Regions from separate parts of the Peribacillus sp. SIMBA_075 genome, predicted to be linked through region 2. Evidence: riboswitches for the same ligand, from Rfam matches in the RefSeq annotation. Region 2 holds a riboswitch; the other holds the start of a gene.
What was found. Region 2 has a riboswitch for S-adenosylmethionine ahead of mmuP (S-methylmethionine permease). Riboswitches for the same ligand answer to the same signal wherever they lie in the genome.

Region 1 (7,968 bases), on a different contig from region 2:
CTGCCGGCAAGCACCCCCTTTTATCAAAGATTTTTGGAGGTTAGGATTTTACTTATCCTTTGTACCAGAAAAAAGAGATTCCACCTCTTTTTCCTATAAAATCTATCTTGGGGGAATAATTACGTGTGTAAATATATGTTAAAGTAAAAAGCTTTCTAACAAAAGAGGGCTTTGTTGTAGCGACAGCTTCTGATGGAGAAGATGGTTATCTTACGTTAGTGCCTTGCGCGATAGGATTCCCAATGAGAGATGTGATATATTGAAAACTCTAGCACACTTGTATACGGGGGTAAAAAATGCTGCACATAGAGAACAATTCAGATACTGTAATCATGGTCATTCACGAAATTTATGGATTGAACGAACATATGCAGGGCTTTTGTGAGGCATTATCAAAACAGGACTTTGATGTCATCTGTCCGAATTTGTTAGGTCGCGAAACGCCTTTTGATTATTCCCAAGAGGAAGCTGCATATCGTCATTTTATGGAGAACGTAGGTTTTAAAGAAGCTTTACATAAAATAAGGGATATAATATCGGATGTTAAAGATGAATACAAAAAAATATTCATCATTGGATTTAGTGCAGGGGCAACTGTAGCTTGGCTGTGCAGTGAGGAAGAATGCGTCGATGGAATAGTTGGATACTACGGTTCCCGTATTAGGAATTATGTAGAATTAACGCCACAATGCCCTGCACTGCTATTCTTTCCGCAAGACGAGCCATCGTTTGATGTGGACGAGTTAATTTCAGCTTTAGAAATAAAGAATATCGAAGTGCATAAATTCAACGGAAAACATGGATTCAGTGACCCTTACAGTTCAAAATATCATGTAGAATCAGCGCATAAGGCATTTAGTAAAATGATGAAATTTATTCTGGAACAGTAAATGAATGAACTGAACGTTCAACCTAACATCGTTTTGTATTGATCCAATGTATCGAACCAGCATCACTATGGGGATGACAGTCCGTTTGAACCTTTTTGTACTCTATTTCCAATTCTTTCAAGGATAACTTCATAAGCTTTTCCACAGTCATATTTACATGATGGACCATAAGCTTATGGATTAATTCCTTCCGTCTTTCTTCCACACCTTTCCTCATTTCACCCTCTCCTTTTAATTATTTGATGGTATTAGAGGAATAACCGCCTCACCCGCATTTTCTGAAGTTAACTGAAATGATTTATATCTTTAGACAGGGGGAACTGTCATCGGAAGAGGATTCCTTCTCTTCAATTTTACGTATTTTAATATATTCCTTCTCTAAATCGGTTAAGGTTAATTCAAATAGATGTATGTCATTCTTTTTATAGACACCCTCGTTAATCAACTTGTTGATTAGGAAGTCTCTTTTCTTCTCAATTGCATTACGTAATAAAATCCCCATAATAAATCCTCCTTTATTATATGAACTTCTACGGATTGGAACAGCCTTGAAATAAGTTCAATCGGAATTTGCCGGCTGGCTCATTCACAAAAAAACCGGTGACATCTCTTTACATTAAAGAAAAGTCTCCGGTTTTCCGGTCAATTAACCTATAATTCCTATTGAATTACTAAGTATTGTTGTTACCTATACTACAAACTCTGTGCTCCGTAGTCAACACAAAGTTTTGATTTTCTTGAATTTAATATTTTTTGATTCTGCTTTTGGGTAAGCACTTTTTTATTTTTCTGTTTGTTTCGCTTCATCAAAAGCAGTTTTCACCTTATCCAACAGATCTTTATCCGAAATCAATCGATAACCTGTAAGCGCAAGTGCTTTTGCACCAGTCAGGATGGCTTTGTCCCCAGCTTGAGACTTAGCACAGTTGCGGAATTCATTCGTATGGGCAATCAACTCATCCGGTCCAATTTTTATATAAGGATGGGCTGTCGGCACTACATGGCTTACATTACCCGCATCCGTCGAGCCAAAACCACTCTCTTTTCGTGGAGCCACCGTTTCCCCCAATTGAGCCAGTTCTTCTTTTAACAATTCATCCAGGACTGGATTAATGACAAAATCAAGTACTTCATTTTGGAAACGTTCGACTTTAACCGTGCTTCCTGTGGCAAGTGCTGCCCCTTCAGCAACAGTACGTATTTTACGGGATACCTCTTGGCATAGTTTCCAAGTTGTTGCTCTAATGTAAAATCTGGCAGATGCATATTCAGGAATGATGTTAGGCGCTTCCCCGCCATTGGTGATGATTCCGTGGATTTTGACCTCGCTTGGAAGCTGCTGACGCAAAGCATTAATGCCATTGAACAGCTGAATCACCCCGTCAAGCGCATTCACGCCTTGTTCAGGAGCAGCAGCTGCATGTGCTGATTTTCCGTAAAAATGAAAATCAAGGGGATCGACAGCCAAAAATGGACTGGTTATACCCGTTTTTCCTGCAGGATGGATGATGATGGCTGCATCCACACCATCAAATAGACCGTGCTTCACAAAGCTGCCTTTTGCGCTTCCATTCGGTCCTCCCTCTTCAGCCGGTGTACCGAAAACAATCACCTCTCCGCCTGTTTCCTCCAGCACTTGAGCCAGGGAAATGCCTGCTGCAACACTCGTTGTGCCGATGATATTATGACCGCAAGCATGACCTAAACCCGGCAATGCATCATACTCGGCTAAAAAGGCAATTGTGGGTCCTTCCTTTGAAGAGGTTTTTTTGGCGATGAATCCTGTTTCATGTCCAGCTATATTGCGAGTCACTTCAAATCCTTCATGTTGGAGTATTCCGGTTAACGTGTCGGAAGCGAAGAACTCCTGATTCCCAATTTCGGGTTTGGAATGAATGGCTTGACTCGTTCCGATATATAATTCGGAATGAAGGTCGATGTGATCTTCAATGATTTTCTGATGCTGCTCCCGTACTAATTCTCTCGCCATATTCTTATCTCCCTTTTCATTTATTGGTTTAAAGAGCCGGATAGGCATCCTTCAATCCATCCGGCATCCCTTCACTTTGTCCTCATCATCATTTTTCAATGGCTGGTTTTGTCCAAGCATCCTGGTAATTCAATAATTCATCTACAGAAACATATGCAGGAATGGTGTTTCCTTTAAACGTTTTTTTAATGAATGCCTCCACTTCTTTCGAGTGATAAAGTTCCACTAATTTTTTCAGCTCAGGACGATCGGCATTTCCCTTTTTAACTGCAATGATATTAATATATGGTTTCGCCGTTTTACTTTCATGGAATAAAGAATCTTTTAATGTAAGTCCTGCTTCGACGGCAAAGTTATTATTAATGGCTGAAGCATCGGCATCATCCAAAAGACGCGGTGTATTGCCGGCAGCAACAGGTTGGATTTTCAATTTTTTCGGATTATCCTTAATGACTTCCAAAGAGCCCGATCCATTGAATTCCTCTTTCAATGTAATCAATCCAGCTTCTTGAAGAAGGAGTAAGGAACGGCCAAAGTTTGTTGCTTCATTAGGAACGGCTATAGTCGCGCCATCTGGAAGACTTTTAAGACTTTTATGTTTTTTCGAATAAAGGCCCATTGGTGCAATTACAGTCGACCCGATGGCCTCTAATTTCAAATTTTGATCTTGGATGAATTCATCGAAGTAGGCGACCGTTTGGAATGAATTCGCATCAATTTCACCTTCACTTAACGCAAGGTTCGGTTGGATATAATCATTAAACGTGACCAGTTCGATATTCAGCCCCTTCTTTTTCGCTAAGCTGACAATGTATTCCCACGTTCTCGTATCCCCGTTGCTGACACCCACTTTCACTGTTTTCACATCATCCGAACTGCCTGATGCACCCTCTTCGTTCCCACATGCTGCTGACACGATGGCCAATGCCAATACTATGATCGTTAATAAGATTTTCTTCATTTCCCCAACCTCCTGTTATTTTTATCTTCTTCTGATTTTTTTTGAAACGAAATTCCCGGTGGTTTGCAATAATTGAACGATGATCACGAGCGCCGCCACTGTGACGACCATCGTCATCGTATCGAACCTTTGATAACCGTAAGCCAAGGCTAAATCTCCTACCCCGCCTGCACCGACAGCACCTGCCATGGCTGTAGAACCAACCAGCCCGATTGTCGCTGTTGTAAATGTAAGGATCAACGAACTAAGTCCCTCGGGAATCAAAAAGCGATAAATGATTTGCCATGTCGTCGCCCCCATTGCCTGAGCTGCCTCGATGATCCCTTTGTCCACTTCCAACAGGGAGTTCTCCACAAGCCGGGCAATATAAGGAGCCGCGTAAAAGATAAGCGGAACAATGGCTGCATTCGTTCCGATCGCACTGCCTACAATCATTCTAGTAAACGGAATCAGTGCTACAAGCAAGATGATGAAAGGAACCGACCGCAATATATTGATGATCGGATTCAATACATTAAAGATCCATTTATTCTCCAGGATATGACCCTTTCTAGTAATGACAAGCAGGATACCTAGCGGGAGCCCAATCAATCCGGAAAATACCAATGAGATGGCTACCATATAAAGTGTGTCACCGAAAGCGGTCGACAGCTGCTCTGCCGTTATTTCCATTCCCCAAAGCGTATTACCCATTTACCTGCACCTCCTGGACGAGAATCCCCTCATCTTTAATATATTGATAAGCCTTGCCCACCTCTTTTTTGTCACCTGTCACTTCGATGATCAAATTCCCAAAAGGCGTTTCTTGAATTTCAGAAATATTGGCTGATAATACACTTAAATGAACATCATATTTCTTCGAGATGGTTGAAAGTAAAGGAGTACCCGAAGTAGTCCCAATAAAATTAATTTTCCAAATAATCGGGATATGGGACCCTATACTTTTCAGGAAACTTTGTGGAATCTCGTCATGTATGACCGTTCTCACGAAGTTTTTTGAAATATCCGTTTGCGGCTTCGCAAAAACTTCGAAAACCGAACCTTGTTCAACGACGCATCCGCCCTCCATGACCGCTACCTTATTGCAAATTTCCCTGATGACAGACATTTCATGAGTGATTAGCAGAATGGTAATATTGTATTCTTTATTAATTTTTTTTAAGAGCTGCAGTACTGCACTCGTTGTTTGTGGATCTAATGCAGATGTAGCTTCATCACACAATAAGATCGATGGATTGGTAGCCAATGCCCTCGCAATTCCGATCCGCTGCTTTTGACCGCCGGATAATTGTTCCGGATAACTCTTTGACTTGCTTGATAAGCCAACGAACTCTAACAGCTCGCCTACCCGCTTTTTGATTTCTTTACCAGGGGTTCCGGACAAAACGAGCGGCATGGCGATATTATCAAAAACGGTCTTTGAGTTAAGCAAATTGAAATGCTGAAAGATCATCCCGATTTTTTTCTTTTCAGCCCGTAATTCCTTTGGGTTCAATTTGGTTAAATCCTTGCCGCCAACAATCACCTGACCATCTGAAGGGTGTTCCAGCAAATTGACCAACCTGATCAATGTACTCTTCCCGGCTCCGCTATAACCGACTACACCGAATATATCCCCCTTTTCCACTGTCAAATTAATGCCCTTCAAAGCCTCGACAGTCTGTTTCTTTGTTTGATAAACCTTTTTAACATTTTGAAACTCTATCATCCAATCTCCCCCCATGCTGTTTATTTGTACAAATTCATTATCAGAGAAGAGCTTTGCAAAGTTTCATAATGATCGGGTTAAATTTTCGAAACTCACGAGTAAATGCACGAAACTCACGAGTAAATGCATGAAACTCACGAGTAAATACTCACAACTCATGATTAATGATCGAAACTTACGAGTTAATGCACCAATTCTCCAAATAACCATATACATTCTGAATAAACAAAAGAGGCCTCCTCCGTCATCAGACAGAAGAGGCCTCTTTTAGACATAAAAAAGAGTAAACTCTTAAATTAATTATCTAAGAAAAGCTCCTTCTTATCTTTCAAACTTTCGTCCGTTGGAATTAGCACAGTATTTTTACAAAAGTAAAAACCCGCTGCCGAGGTATCATAGGGCCAAGTCCCTCCACATCTCTTGATAAGAATTAACGTTATATTTAATTATGTCCTTCACTATATATTCTAATTTCCCTAAAGTCAACCATATTTTCCATCATTCTAAACATTTTCACAGTATAGTCAATTGACGGTTTTTTTTATTATATAAATATAATTCTTTCTCTATTTTATAATGATTTGCTCATTCTCCACAACATAGAAGTCGCTCAGTTATAACAGCTACAGATTATCTGTAGCCTTTTACACTGTCTACTTAGAGGGGATAATATCTCTGGAGGGCCTCAACTTTAATTAACTAATTATGAAAAAAATGTTAATTAAATATTGATTATTCATATAATTCAAAATATCATTAACAAAGAAGTTAAATACATAAAATGAGGTGGGATTCTTGGGATTTTCAAAAATATTATTATCAACAAGTCTATGCTTCACGTTATTTTCAGGTTTTTCATTATCAGAGGCAAAAGCAGAAACAAGTAAAGACCCTATTGCAATAGAACCATTTGCTTGTACAGAAGTAGGGACTTACACAACATCTTATAAATCTAAAACAACTTCAACAAAAACTGAATTTACACATTATGCAACAAATAATAGTAGTGTTACTGATAGTGTTACTAGATCTGTTCAAATTTCTTATGCTGCTACAGTAAGTATAGGAGGAGAAGCATCATTTAAAGTACTACAAACAGGGGCAAAAATAACAGCTAATGTCGGGTATGGATATAATAGTACAAAAACTCTTTCTACAACTTGGTCTATTCCGAAGGGAAAATGGAAATTAACTGCAGGAAGTAAATGGGTAAAAGCCACAGGAACTCGTTATAAAGTTGTTGCACCTTGTAATTTAACAAACGGAACTACTACAACTGCTAATTATACTTATGCAACATGGAGCGAAAAAGTTAAACAATAATGATATTTCGAGATTTAAAGATTTTTTTTACTAATAAACAGAGGTGTTAAAATATGCTTCTAAAATATATTTGTCCTTTTATCTTTTGTATGTCCCTTCTAATGGGGTGTAATTCTTCAGAAAAGACAAGTGAAAGAAGTGCCAATAATCCAATTGAATCTGAACAGAATAATTCATCTATTCAGAAAAACAAATCATTAGAAAACAAGTTGCGCCCCCCTAAATTTAGCATAACAAATTTCGAAATGAATTATATTCCTAAGAATAAGGAATTAACTTTTCTTATGAATTACGAAATCGATGTAGACATATACGAAATCTTACAAGAAAACACTCAAAAAATTTACTTTTCACTTGAGTACCCTGAAGCAGTGTACGATATTTTTCATAATAAAAATAGTGAATTATTGTTAGCAGAGCAACCTAAAGGCTATAAAACTAAATATCAAACTCAATTCAAAATAAGCATCGATTTAACGACAAAAGAATTAGAGAAAATAAAAAATAACTTATCTGGCTTTAACCTTATAATAGCTGACAAAGATAAGGATGCAATTGCTCATTTTATTGATTTAAATGGTTTTAATACCTTTGATCCTGATACTTCAAATTCTACTCATATAGATGATACAACTAAAAACTAATACTCATAGGCCCTAATGAATTACATAAGCTAATAAATTGAAGTATTACATGCAGAGATCATCAGAATTTAGTTGTTAATCCCCATTTGTTAATTACTACGTTGACATCCCCTTGCTCCAGTTATTCTGGAGCCTTTTTTTTACCTATTTATGATAAATAGGATGTCATGGGTAGGCTTAAAGAGGCCCTTTCGTTTTCGTTCCTTGATGAAAAAACATTTGCCATCTGCCATTCGCATATTTCCAGATTGAACTTCTTAAGGTATGCTCCCCTCTACCTTCATCAAAAATCCGATATGTCGTTAATACGGTATCTTCGGACAATTCGTGCATGTCAAAATTGCTTAAGATCATGGTCACCTCACCTATTCCTTCTTCTCCGATACAATCACTTTTAGTCCATATTCGACCCGAACTGCCGAACTCAAAGAAATCATCTTTCAATAATGATG
Region 2 (7,968 bases):
AATCTTTAAAAGTGAATTTTTAACGGCATCGGAAGTTGCTTAATCTCACTTTTAATAATGTCCCCACCTACATTCTGCTTCCCTGTTTAAGGCATCTCGTCTTCTTTTTCCCGATTTTTAAAAGCTTCATGTGTGACAATATCCTCAATCTGTTCATACTGTCGGCTGTGTTCCTTCTCTTCGCTTATTCTATTATTAGGTAAATTTCCAGGGTGACCTTTTTCTTTATGATTAAAATTTTTACCACGACTCATACTCATTCTCTCCTTCCTATTCTTGTTTGTTTAGTTTTCCCAAGCAAAAAAAAAATATGATTTAATTTCACTTTTTACTTTTTCGTTAATAACTGCTCATGCTGGCCCGACTTACATAAAGGATGTTTTTCAACGTTGTCACAAAGCATTTCGACTTAAAATGAACATGTGAATCCAAAACATGGCTGCAAAATCAAGTAAGCCCCAGTGTCAGTGAGTTGACGACTGGACCATCAATATTTGTCGAAAACGGCTCCCATCGTAAACTCACAGCAAACCCGGTCAGGACCCGAACAGCATATCTTAGCGATTATTTATATCCCGATCTTACACGCCTTTTTTTAAAGGCACTAGACAAAAATAAGCAAGGCGGCTGGTCCCGGTCTCTTTACATATTACTGAACCTGAAAAAAGAGACCAAAAAGAACAGGTACCGCCTGATAAAGACGCTTCCTGTTCTTTTTGTTTTTGGCTTTGTTAAAGAATAATGTTGTTATTCGATTCGATCGAACATTCGTTCTTCATTGAACTAAAATTACTGAGAGCGAGTGAGTTTTAATGGCGGTAAGCGGACATAATTAACCTAATCAAAAATCTAAGCCAAAGAGAACAGCAGCGATTGAAGGAGTTCTTCATAGGGAGTGCGGGAGAAACAGAGTCTGTATTCACTGATGTATCAGAACAAAAACACAAAGACGGCTACACCTGCACCCATTGTCAATCCACTAATGTCATTCGCTTCGGTAAATATCAGGTAATAACTACAATCAATACCATTGATTCGTCAAAGATACCGCTGCAAAGAGTGCGGTGAAACATTCACGATATGACGAACACTCCTCTTCACAGAACTCATATGCCTAGTAAATGGCTTCAGTTCATCGAATGTATGATTGAAGGGTATTCCCTTCGGAAATCAGCTAAACCCATTGTTGCTCATTATGTGACGCTTTTTATTGGAGGCATAAAATTCTAACTGCATTGAAACAGATGGATTTTGAACTTTTCGATGGCATAGTAGAAAAGAATGAAACCTATTTCCTCTATTCCGAGAAAGGCAAACGGAATATCCAAGTTGGAAAACCAAATTTACGCGGTGGTAGTTCGGAGTTTAGAGGAATAAGTACGGACCAAGTATGCGTTCTTATAGCCAGAGACCGCCAAAAGAGAACGTTTTCCAAAACAATAGGAAAAGGGTTATTATAAAAAAATTTTGGACGAAGCGTTAGGTTCCAAGCTATTTGCTTGGCGGGCGTTTATGACTTATGCCAAAGAAAAAGGAATTGAGCGTCAATCGCTATAAAAGCAAATGGTTGGAGCGAGTTAAAGGGATTTATCACATCCAGAATGTAAATAGTTATCACAGCCGTTTAAAGAGCTGGATGGAGCGTTTGAATGATGTATCTAGACCATTATTTGAGCTGGTTCCAATTCTTAGACACCATCAAACATCTAAAAGATAACTTTACGATAACCAAAATGGTTTTAGACAGTTGTTCTTTCTCAGTTAACACAACTTATGATAAACTGACATTACCAGAATTTTCCGAATGACAGAACGTTCATTGTTCCGTTAAAGGGCCAGTTTAATTGAACAAGGAATTGGCATGACACCTTAATTAGTGAGCTTTCTACAACACGCCGCAAATGAATTTTGACCAAAGGGAATATCTATTAAAGGGATTAAATTGGAGGGAATAGAAAATGGATGTAAAGACACTTTTGTTACAACAATGGGCAAGCTGCTTAGATGAAGAAGACTGGTTTCCACCACTTGAAAAAGTGCTAGAGGACATCACTTTTGAACAGGCAATTTGGAAACCAGCTGATGGGGCAATGAATTCCATTTGGGAATTAGTTTGTCATTTACTTTTCTTTGAAAAGAGATATCTGATGCGATTTCTTGGTGAAACAGCGAATGAACCACAGGCAGAAAATAATGACTCTACATTTCGATTACCTACTGAGACGTTAGAAAATTGGAAGGAAACAAAACAAGAATACTTTTATGTTCATCGTGAACTTGGAAAAATACTAGCAAAATCAGAACATGAAGATTTGTATAGACAGATTCCAGGAGATAATTCATTAGTGCTTGAACTAAAGAGTTTAGCAATGCACGACGCATATCATATTGGGCAAATTGTATTCCTTAGTAAAATGCAAGGTGCTTGGGCAGCGAAACGCAGCTTTTAAAAAAGCTTCATTAGCTTTACAGTTATTCCATTATAGGGGGGCTTTAATGGAATAAGAACGGGAACGTCCAAATCGGACGTTCCCAAATTTTATAGTTGAAAACAACAATACCACTTTACAAAGCCCTGTTTTTTATATAATGATTATTAAAAACAGTTGATATAGGAATAAAGCTATGAGGATACCACTTCGGAAGGTCGCCACTTTCTGGAAATCTCTTCAATATGATGGGGTGCCGTTCTGCAGCATCCTCCGATTAAACGTGCCCCAGCATGGTGCCATTCTTCAGATTTTTGTTCGAGCGTGTTACATGATTCTTGACCATGCCATGTTTTAGTTTGTGGATCATAGGTTTCACCAGAATTCGGATAAACTATAATTGGTTTTTTTGTGTTCGCACTTAACACCTTGATGGCGTCCGTGACAACTGATACTGGTGCACAGTTAATACCGATTGCTGCAATTTGCTCACTGTCCTCAAAGAACTTTGCACAATCCTCCAGCAATGTACCGTCACTTATTGCTTTCTCATTTTTCAAGGAAAAGGATAGCCAAGCATATACTTCTGGATAATCTTTCAATAATGAATTCAATACTTTTGCTTCTTGCAGGGATGGAATCGTTTCAAATGCTAAAAGGTCAGCACCTGCTTCAATCAAAGCTGATATTCTTATTCGATGAAATTCTGCTAAAGTTTCATCTGAAACACCATAGTTTCCTACATATTCTGAACCATCAGCGAGGTAAGCCCCATAGGGTCCTACTGATGCAGAAACCAATGGCTTAGGTCTATTCGTTTGCGTCTCTTCCTTCCAAAAATCATCTCTCGCTTTTCTTGCGAGAAACACCGTTTTCTGAATTAACTTCAGGGCCTCTTTTTCTTGTATTCCACGCAGGGAGAAACCTTCAACAGTAGCTTGGTAGCTTGCAGTTATCGCACAGTCCGCTCCTGCACGGAAATAGTCAGTGTGAACCCGATAAATCACCTCTGGATTTTCAAGTAATACACGGGCAGACCACAGCGGATCGTCCAAATCACACCCATACCGCTCAAGCTCTGTAGCTAAAGCTCCGTCCAGAATCATGACTGGATGTTCTCGTAAAATAGCGTCAATTGGGTTAATTTTATTCTTCAAGATCTACGCCTCTTTTCTTTGAAGTTTGTGTTACATAATAACTTCCATAGCAAAACAAAATAAATGGAATACCACAATAAAGCGCAATCCTTTGTGTAGGATCAAATGCAATTCCTATACAAGAAGCAAGACAAAGCATGAAAGAAATGATTGGTACAAGCGGATATAATGGTGTACGATAAGCCAAGTCATTTACTGAATTTCCTTCTTTTATAAATCGTCTCCGAAATAGGAACTGTGAAGCGCTAATACTCATCCAAACTACAACCACGGCCAGACCCGAAATGGACACAAGCACTATATATACAGTATCCGGTGCAATAACACTAGAGAATAGGGCTAAACCACCGCCCAACATACTGAAAATGACCGCATATATCGGAACACCTCGTTTTGTTAATATTGCGAATATTGGTGATATGGTTTTCTTATCTGCAAGTGACCAAAGCATTCTGGAAGAGGCATATAGACCTGAGTTTGCAGCAGACAAAATGGCAGTTAAAATAACAAAGTTCATAATATCCGCTGCATATGGCACTCCAATTCGTTCAAGAACGGCCACAAAGGGGCTCTCTAATACGCCTGCATCCGAAATAGGCAATAATGCGGATAATACAACGATGGTTCCTACAAAAAAGATAATCAATCTCCACAATGTCAGTCGAATTGCCTTTGGTATCGTTTTTTCTGGATTCACAGTTTCTCCAGCTGCAATTCCGATTAATTCAGTTCCAGAAAATGCAAAATTCACTGCAAGCATCGTCATGATAATGGCAAAAGCACCATTAGGAAATAACCCTGCACTTATAAAATTGGAAAATAGCGGTGCTGATTGAGAGTTAGTCATTGGTATAAAACCTACCATTGCAGCAACTCCCAAAATAATAAATATCACGATCGCAATTACCTTTATTGACGCAAACCAAAATTCAGATTCAGCGAAAAACTTGACAGTCAGCGCATTTAATACAAAAACCAAAATGGCAAATAGAGCACTCCAAATCCAGACATTGATTGATGGATACCATCTTTGCATCAACAATCCAGCGGCCGTGAATTCCGAACCTAGTGCAACAGTCCAGGTTAGCCAATACAACCAGGCTACTGTATACCCTGTCCCAGGTCCAATGTATTTGGCTGCATAGCTATGAAACGCACCTGTCTCGGGCATATGTACTGCCAGTTCACCTAAACATAGCATGACCAGATAAACCACTAGTGCCCCTATCAGATACGAAAGGATAGTGCCAAACGGGCCAGCCTGTTGAATCGTATAACCCGTACTTAAGAATAAACCAGTTCCAATCACCCCCCCAAGCGATAGCATGATTAAATGCCGTGCTTTCATTTCCCGTTGAAATTCATGCTTCATTTTGTTCTCCATTCATACTCCCCTTCATCCTGCATCCAGAAAAAACGAAAACGCACTCTAAAAAGAGTGCGTTACTGACAAATAAAAACGTAGGGTCTCATCTATCAGGGTTTCACCCCCTGGAATTAGCACAGTGTCGTAGCAGACCTGTTGCTGAGGTTTCATAGGGCCAGTCCCTCCACCTCTCTGGATAAGAAATTTATTTTTTATTACTTTATCAATCTATGAAAAAATTGTCAAGTATTTGTTTTGAATTGTAAAGACTTGCTTTTTTGCGGGCAAGTCGCTCAAGACTTGGAGATAACGGAAGATAGAAAAAAAGACGACATCTTTTTAAAGGTGTCGCCACAATTCTTAAGGACGTTCCAATTCAAATAATTCTCCTAGTTTTGTATAGGTATGACCCGCTAATCTTGCTACAGGTTTTAGCCCATTCTGGTCTATTCGGCCATTATGGTAAATATCTTGCTCTATATGATAGCAGACTATTTTCCCTATCAATAAATCACAACCGGGTTTCTTCTGGGAACCTGCCAATGGTATCGCATGCTCTAATATGCACTCAAAGCGTACCTTTGCTTCTTGCAATCCTGGTACGGATACCTTATCACTGACAGCCGGCGTGAAATTGGTAAGACCCAATTCACTTTCGTCAGATGGGAGTTCCTTCGCCGTTCGATTTGCATCAGCCACATTATTCTCATCAGTGATATGAACAACGAATTCACCTGTTTGAATTGCATTTCGAGCCGTGTCCTTTGAAACTCCTTCTTTCCGTTGAACAGAAATGGAAATCATTGGAGGATTTGAGCTGACTATGTTAAAAAAGCTGAACGGCGCTATATTGATTGTACCGGTTTCGGATTGTGTCGTAACCAAGGCTATAGGTCTCGGTATAATGCTTCCAGTCAAAAACTTATAATTATCCCGTTCAGTAAGACTTTCAGGATTAACAGAAATCATCTTCATTCCCTCTCATTCTTATAAAAAGTTCTTTTGAAACCATGAACCCGCTGCCTCAACCTCTGAACGTGTTAACTGATGACCGTAATTTTCCCATTGAACATCAACTGTAGCACCAGCTTGCAGTAAAAGTTGATTAAGTTCATCAGTTTCTGCTGTCGGGCAAATCGGATCGTTTTTACCTGCAGCAATAAATACAGGTATACCCGAAAGGGACGGCAAAGCAATCCCTCGTCTAGGCACCATGGGATGATGAAGAATCGCCCCTTGTAGTGCCCCTTCGAAATGGAACAGCAAACTTGCCGCTATATTTGCACCATTGGAATAACCTAATGCTACCACTCTTTCACGGTCGAAGTCATATTTTTTGGACGCTGATTCCAAGAAGTCATAAAGCTCCTTCGTACGAAAGATCAAATCTTCTTCATCAAAAACCCCTTCGGATAACCGGCGGAAAAAACGGGGCATTCCGTTTTCAAGTACATTTCCCCGTACGCTCAATACGGATGATCCCGGTGAAACCATTTCCGCTAATGGCAAGAGATCTGTTTCCGTTCCTCCAGTGCCATGTAAAAGCAAAAGCAATGGCGCTTCTGGATTACTTCCTTTTTGAAAAATATGCTTCATCATTTATCCTCCTCAAGTACTCTCGGCACTGCCGGCAGTAACGTTTTCTCCATGATTCCCCTTTTTTCTTCAAGCCATGGCGGCAGCATTAATTTACTACCCATCGTTTCCTTCGTTTCATCATGAGCGAAGCCAGGTGGATCTGTGGCAACTTCAAAAAGTATACCTCCATCTTCCTTGAAATAAATGGCATCGAAGTATTGACGGTCTGTAAAGGGTGTCACACCATAGCCATGGTTGGCGATATGCTCCCTCCATTCTTTATGATCTTCATTATCGATTGCACGCCATGCAAGATGATGGACAGTTCCCACTCCGATGTTCCCATTTGGCAAAACCGTTTTTTTAACATCTATCAAATTTCCGATGTCCGATGTGGATTTGAAGCGGATGTAATCGCCCTCTTCCCCAATTTTTTGCAGGCCCATCACTTTCTCTAATAGTTCCATCGTTTTGATCGGTTTTGACGTCAATAATACGGCACCGCCGAATCCCTTGACCGCCTTGGAAGCTGGTACACCGCCGAATGACCACTCGCTATTTTTCCCTTCTTTACGCTCAACCAGTTCAAGTTGCAAACCATGGGGATCTTGAAATTCTAGATATTCCTCTCCAAAACGTGAAACTTTCTCGAATACTATATTAAACCTGTTCAACCGCATTTCCCAGAAATCCATTGAACCTTCCGGAACCGCATATGTTGTAATCCCCACTTGTCCAGAGCCAATTTTCCCTTGGTATGCCGCAGGCCAAGGAAAGAAAGTGATGATGGTCCCTGGTGAACCTGATTCATCCCCAAAATATAAATGATAGGTTCCTGGGTCATCAAAATTGACGGTTTTCTTGACCATGCGCATTCCCAATACCCCAGCATAAAAATCCACATTCTCTTGAGGATTGCCTACAATTGCTGTTATATGATGTATTCCCGCGGTTTTCTTTTGCATGCCGATTACTTCCTTTCCCGGTGATTAATTTGTTGATTTTGTATTCAGCGGTTTTAAATTCGATTCAATATCCTGTCTTTTCGATTCTAAAAAAGGTGGTAAGGCAAGGTTTTCACCTAGGTGCTGCTCTGCTTCATCCACAGTAAAACCAGGCCCATCTGTCGCTAGTTCAAATAATATGCCATTCGGCTCCCTGAAATAGAGGGAACGAAAATAAAAGCGGTCTACATAACCCGAGTTCACAAAATTCGATTCACTAATTTTTTCTATCCATTTTCTCAGTTCCCCTTCATTATCCACCCGAAAGGCAACATGGTGCACTCCGCCCCTCCCCAATCGTTCTCGAGGGATGTCCTTCCTCTCTTCGATATGGATTTCCGCTCCTGTTCCCCCCTCACCTGTCTCGTAAACGACAATCGGATTTTGCCCCCTTAAAGAAGATGGGTATGTTCCTGATTTCCGGAATCCCAACA

Region 1: another riboswitch for S-adenosylmethionine. It lies ahead of SB775_RS10370 (methionine ABC transporter ATP-binding protein); the one in region 2 lies ahead of mmuP (S-methylmethionine permease).

The regions. Positions count from the first base shown of each region.
Region 1 is NZ_JAWRYN010000010.1:56,342-64,309, forward strand. Features, by position in the region: gene SB775_RS10340 (dienelactone hydrolase family protein) at 297-890, shown strand; gene SB775_RS10345 (hypothetical protein) at 913-1,107, opposite strand; gene SB775_RS10350 (Fur-regulated basic protein FbpA) at 1,189-1,392, opposite strand; gene SB775_RS10355 (M20 family metallopeptidase) at 1,672-2,880, opposite strand; gene SB775_RS10360 (MetQ/NlpA family ABC transporter substrate-binding protein) at 2,969-3,841, opposite strand; gene SB775_RS10365 (methionine ABC transporter permease) at 3,863-4,513, opposite strand; gene SB775_RS10370 (methionine ABC transporter ATP-binding protein) at 4,527-5,549, opposite strand; SAM riboswitch class I at 5,868-5,979, opposite strand; gene SB775_RS10375 (hypothetical protein) at 6,345-6,872, shown strand; gene SB775_RS10380 (hypothetical protein) at 6,926-7,516, shown strand; gene SB775_RS10385 (nuclear transport factor 2 family protein) at 7,694-7,968, opposite strand, start outside.
Region 2 is NZ_JAWRYN010000005.1:21,152-29,119, forward strand. Features, by position in the region: gene SB775_RS05905 (hypothetical protein) at 87-254, opposite strand; partial or broken gene SB775_RS05910 (IS1595 family transposase) at 829-1,808, shown strand; gene SB775_RS05915 (DinB family protein) at 1,959-2,450, shown strand; gene mmuM (homocysteine S-methyltransferase) at 2,624-3,586, opposite strand; gene mmuP (S-methylmethionine permease) at 3,576-4,970, opposite strand; SAM riboswitch class I at 5,053-5,155, opposite strand; gene SB775_RS05930 (flavin reductase family protein) at 5,313-5,921, opposite strand; gene SB775_RS05935 (alpha/beta hydrolase) at 5,940-6,548, opposite strand; gene SB775_RS05940 (ring-cleaving dioxygenase) at 6,548-7,495, opposite strand; gene SB775_RS05945 (ring-cleaving dioxygenase) at 7,520-7,968, opposite strand, start outside.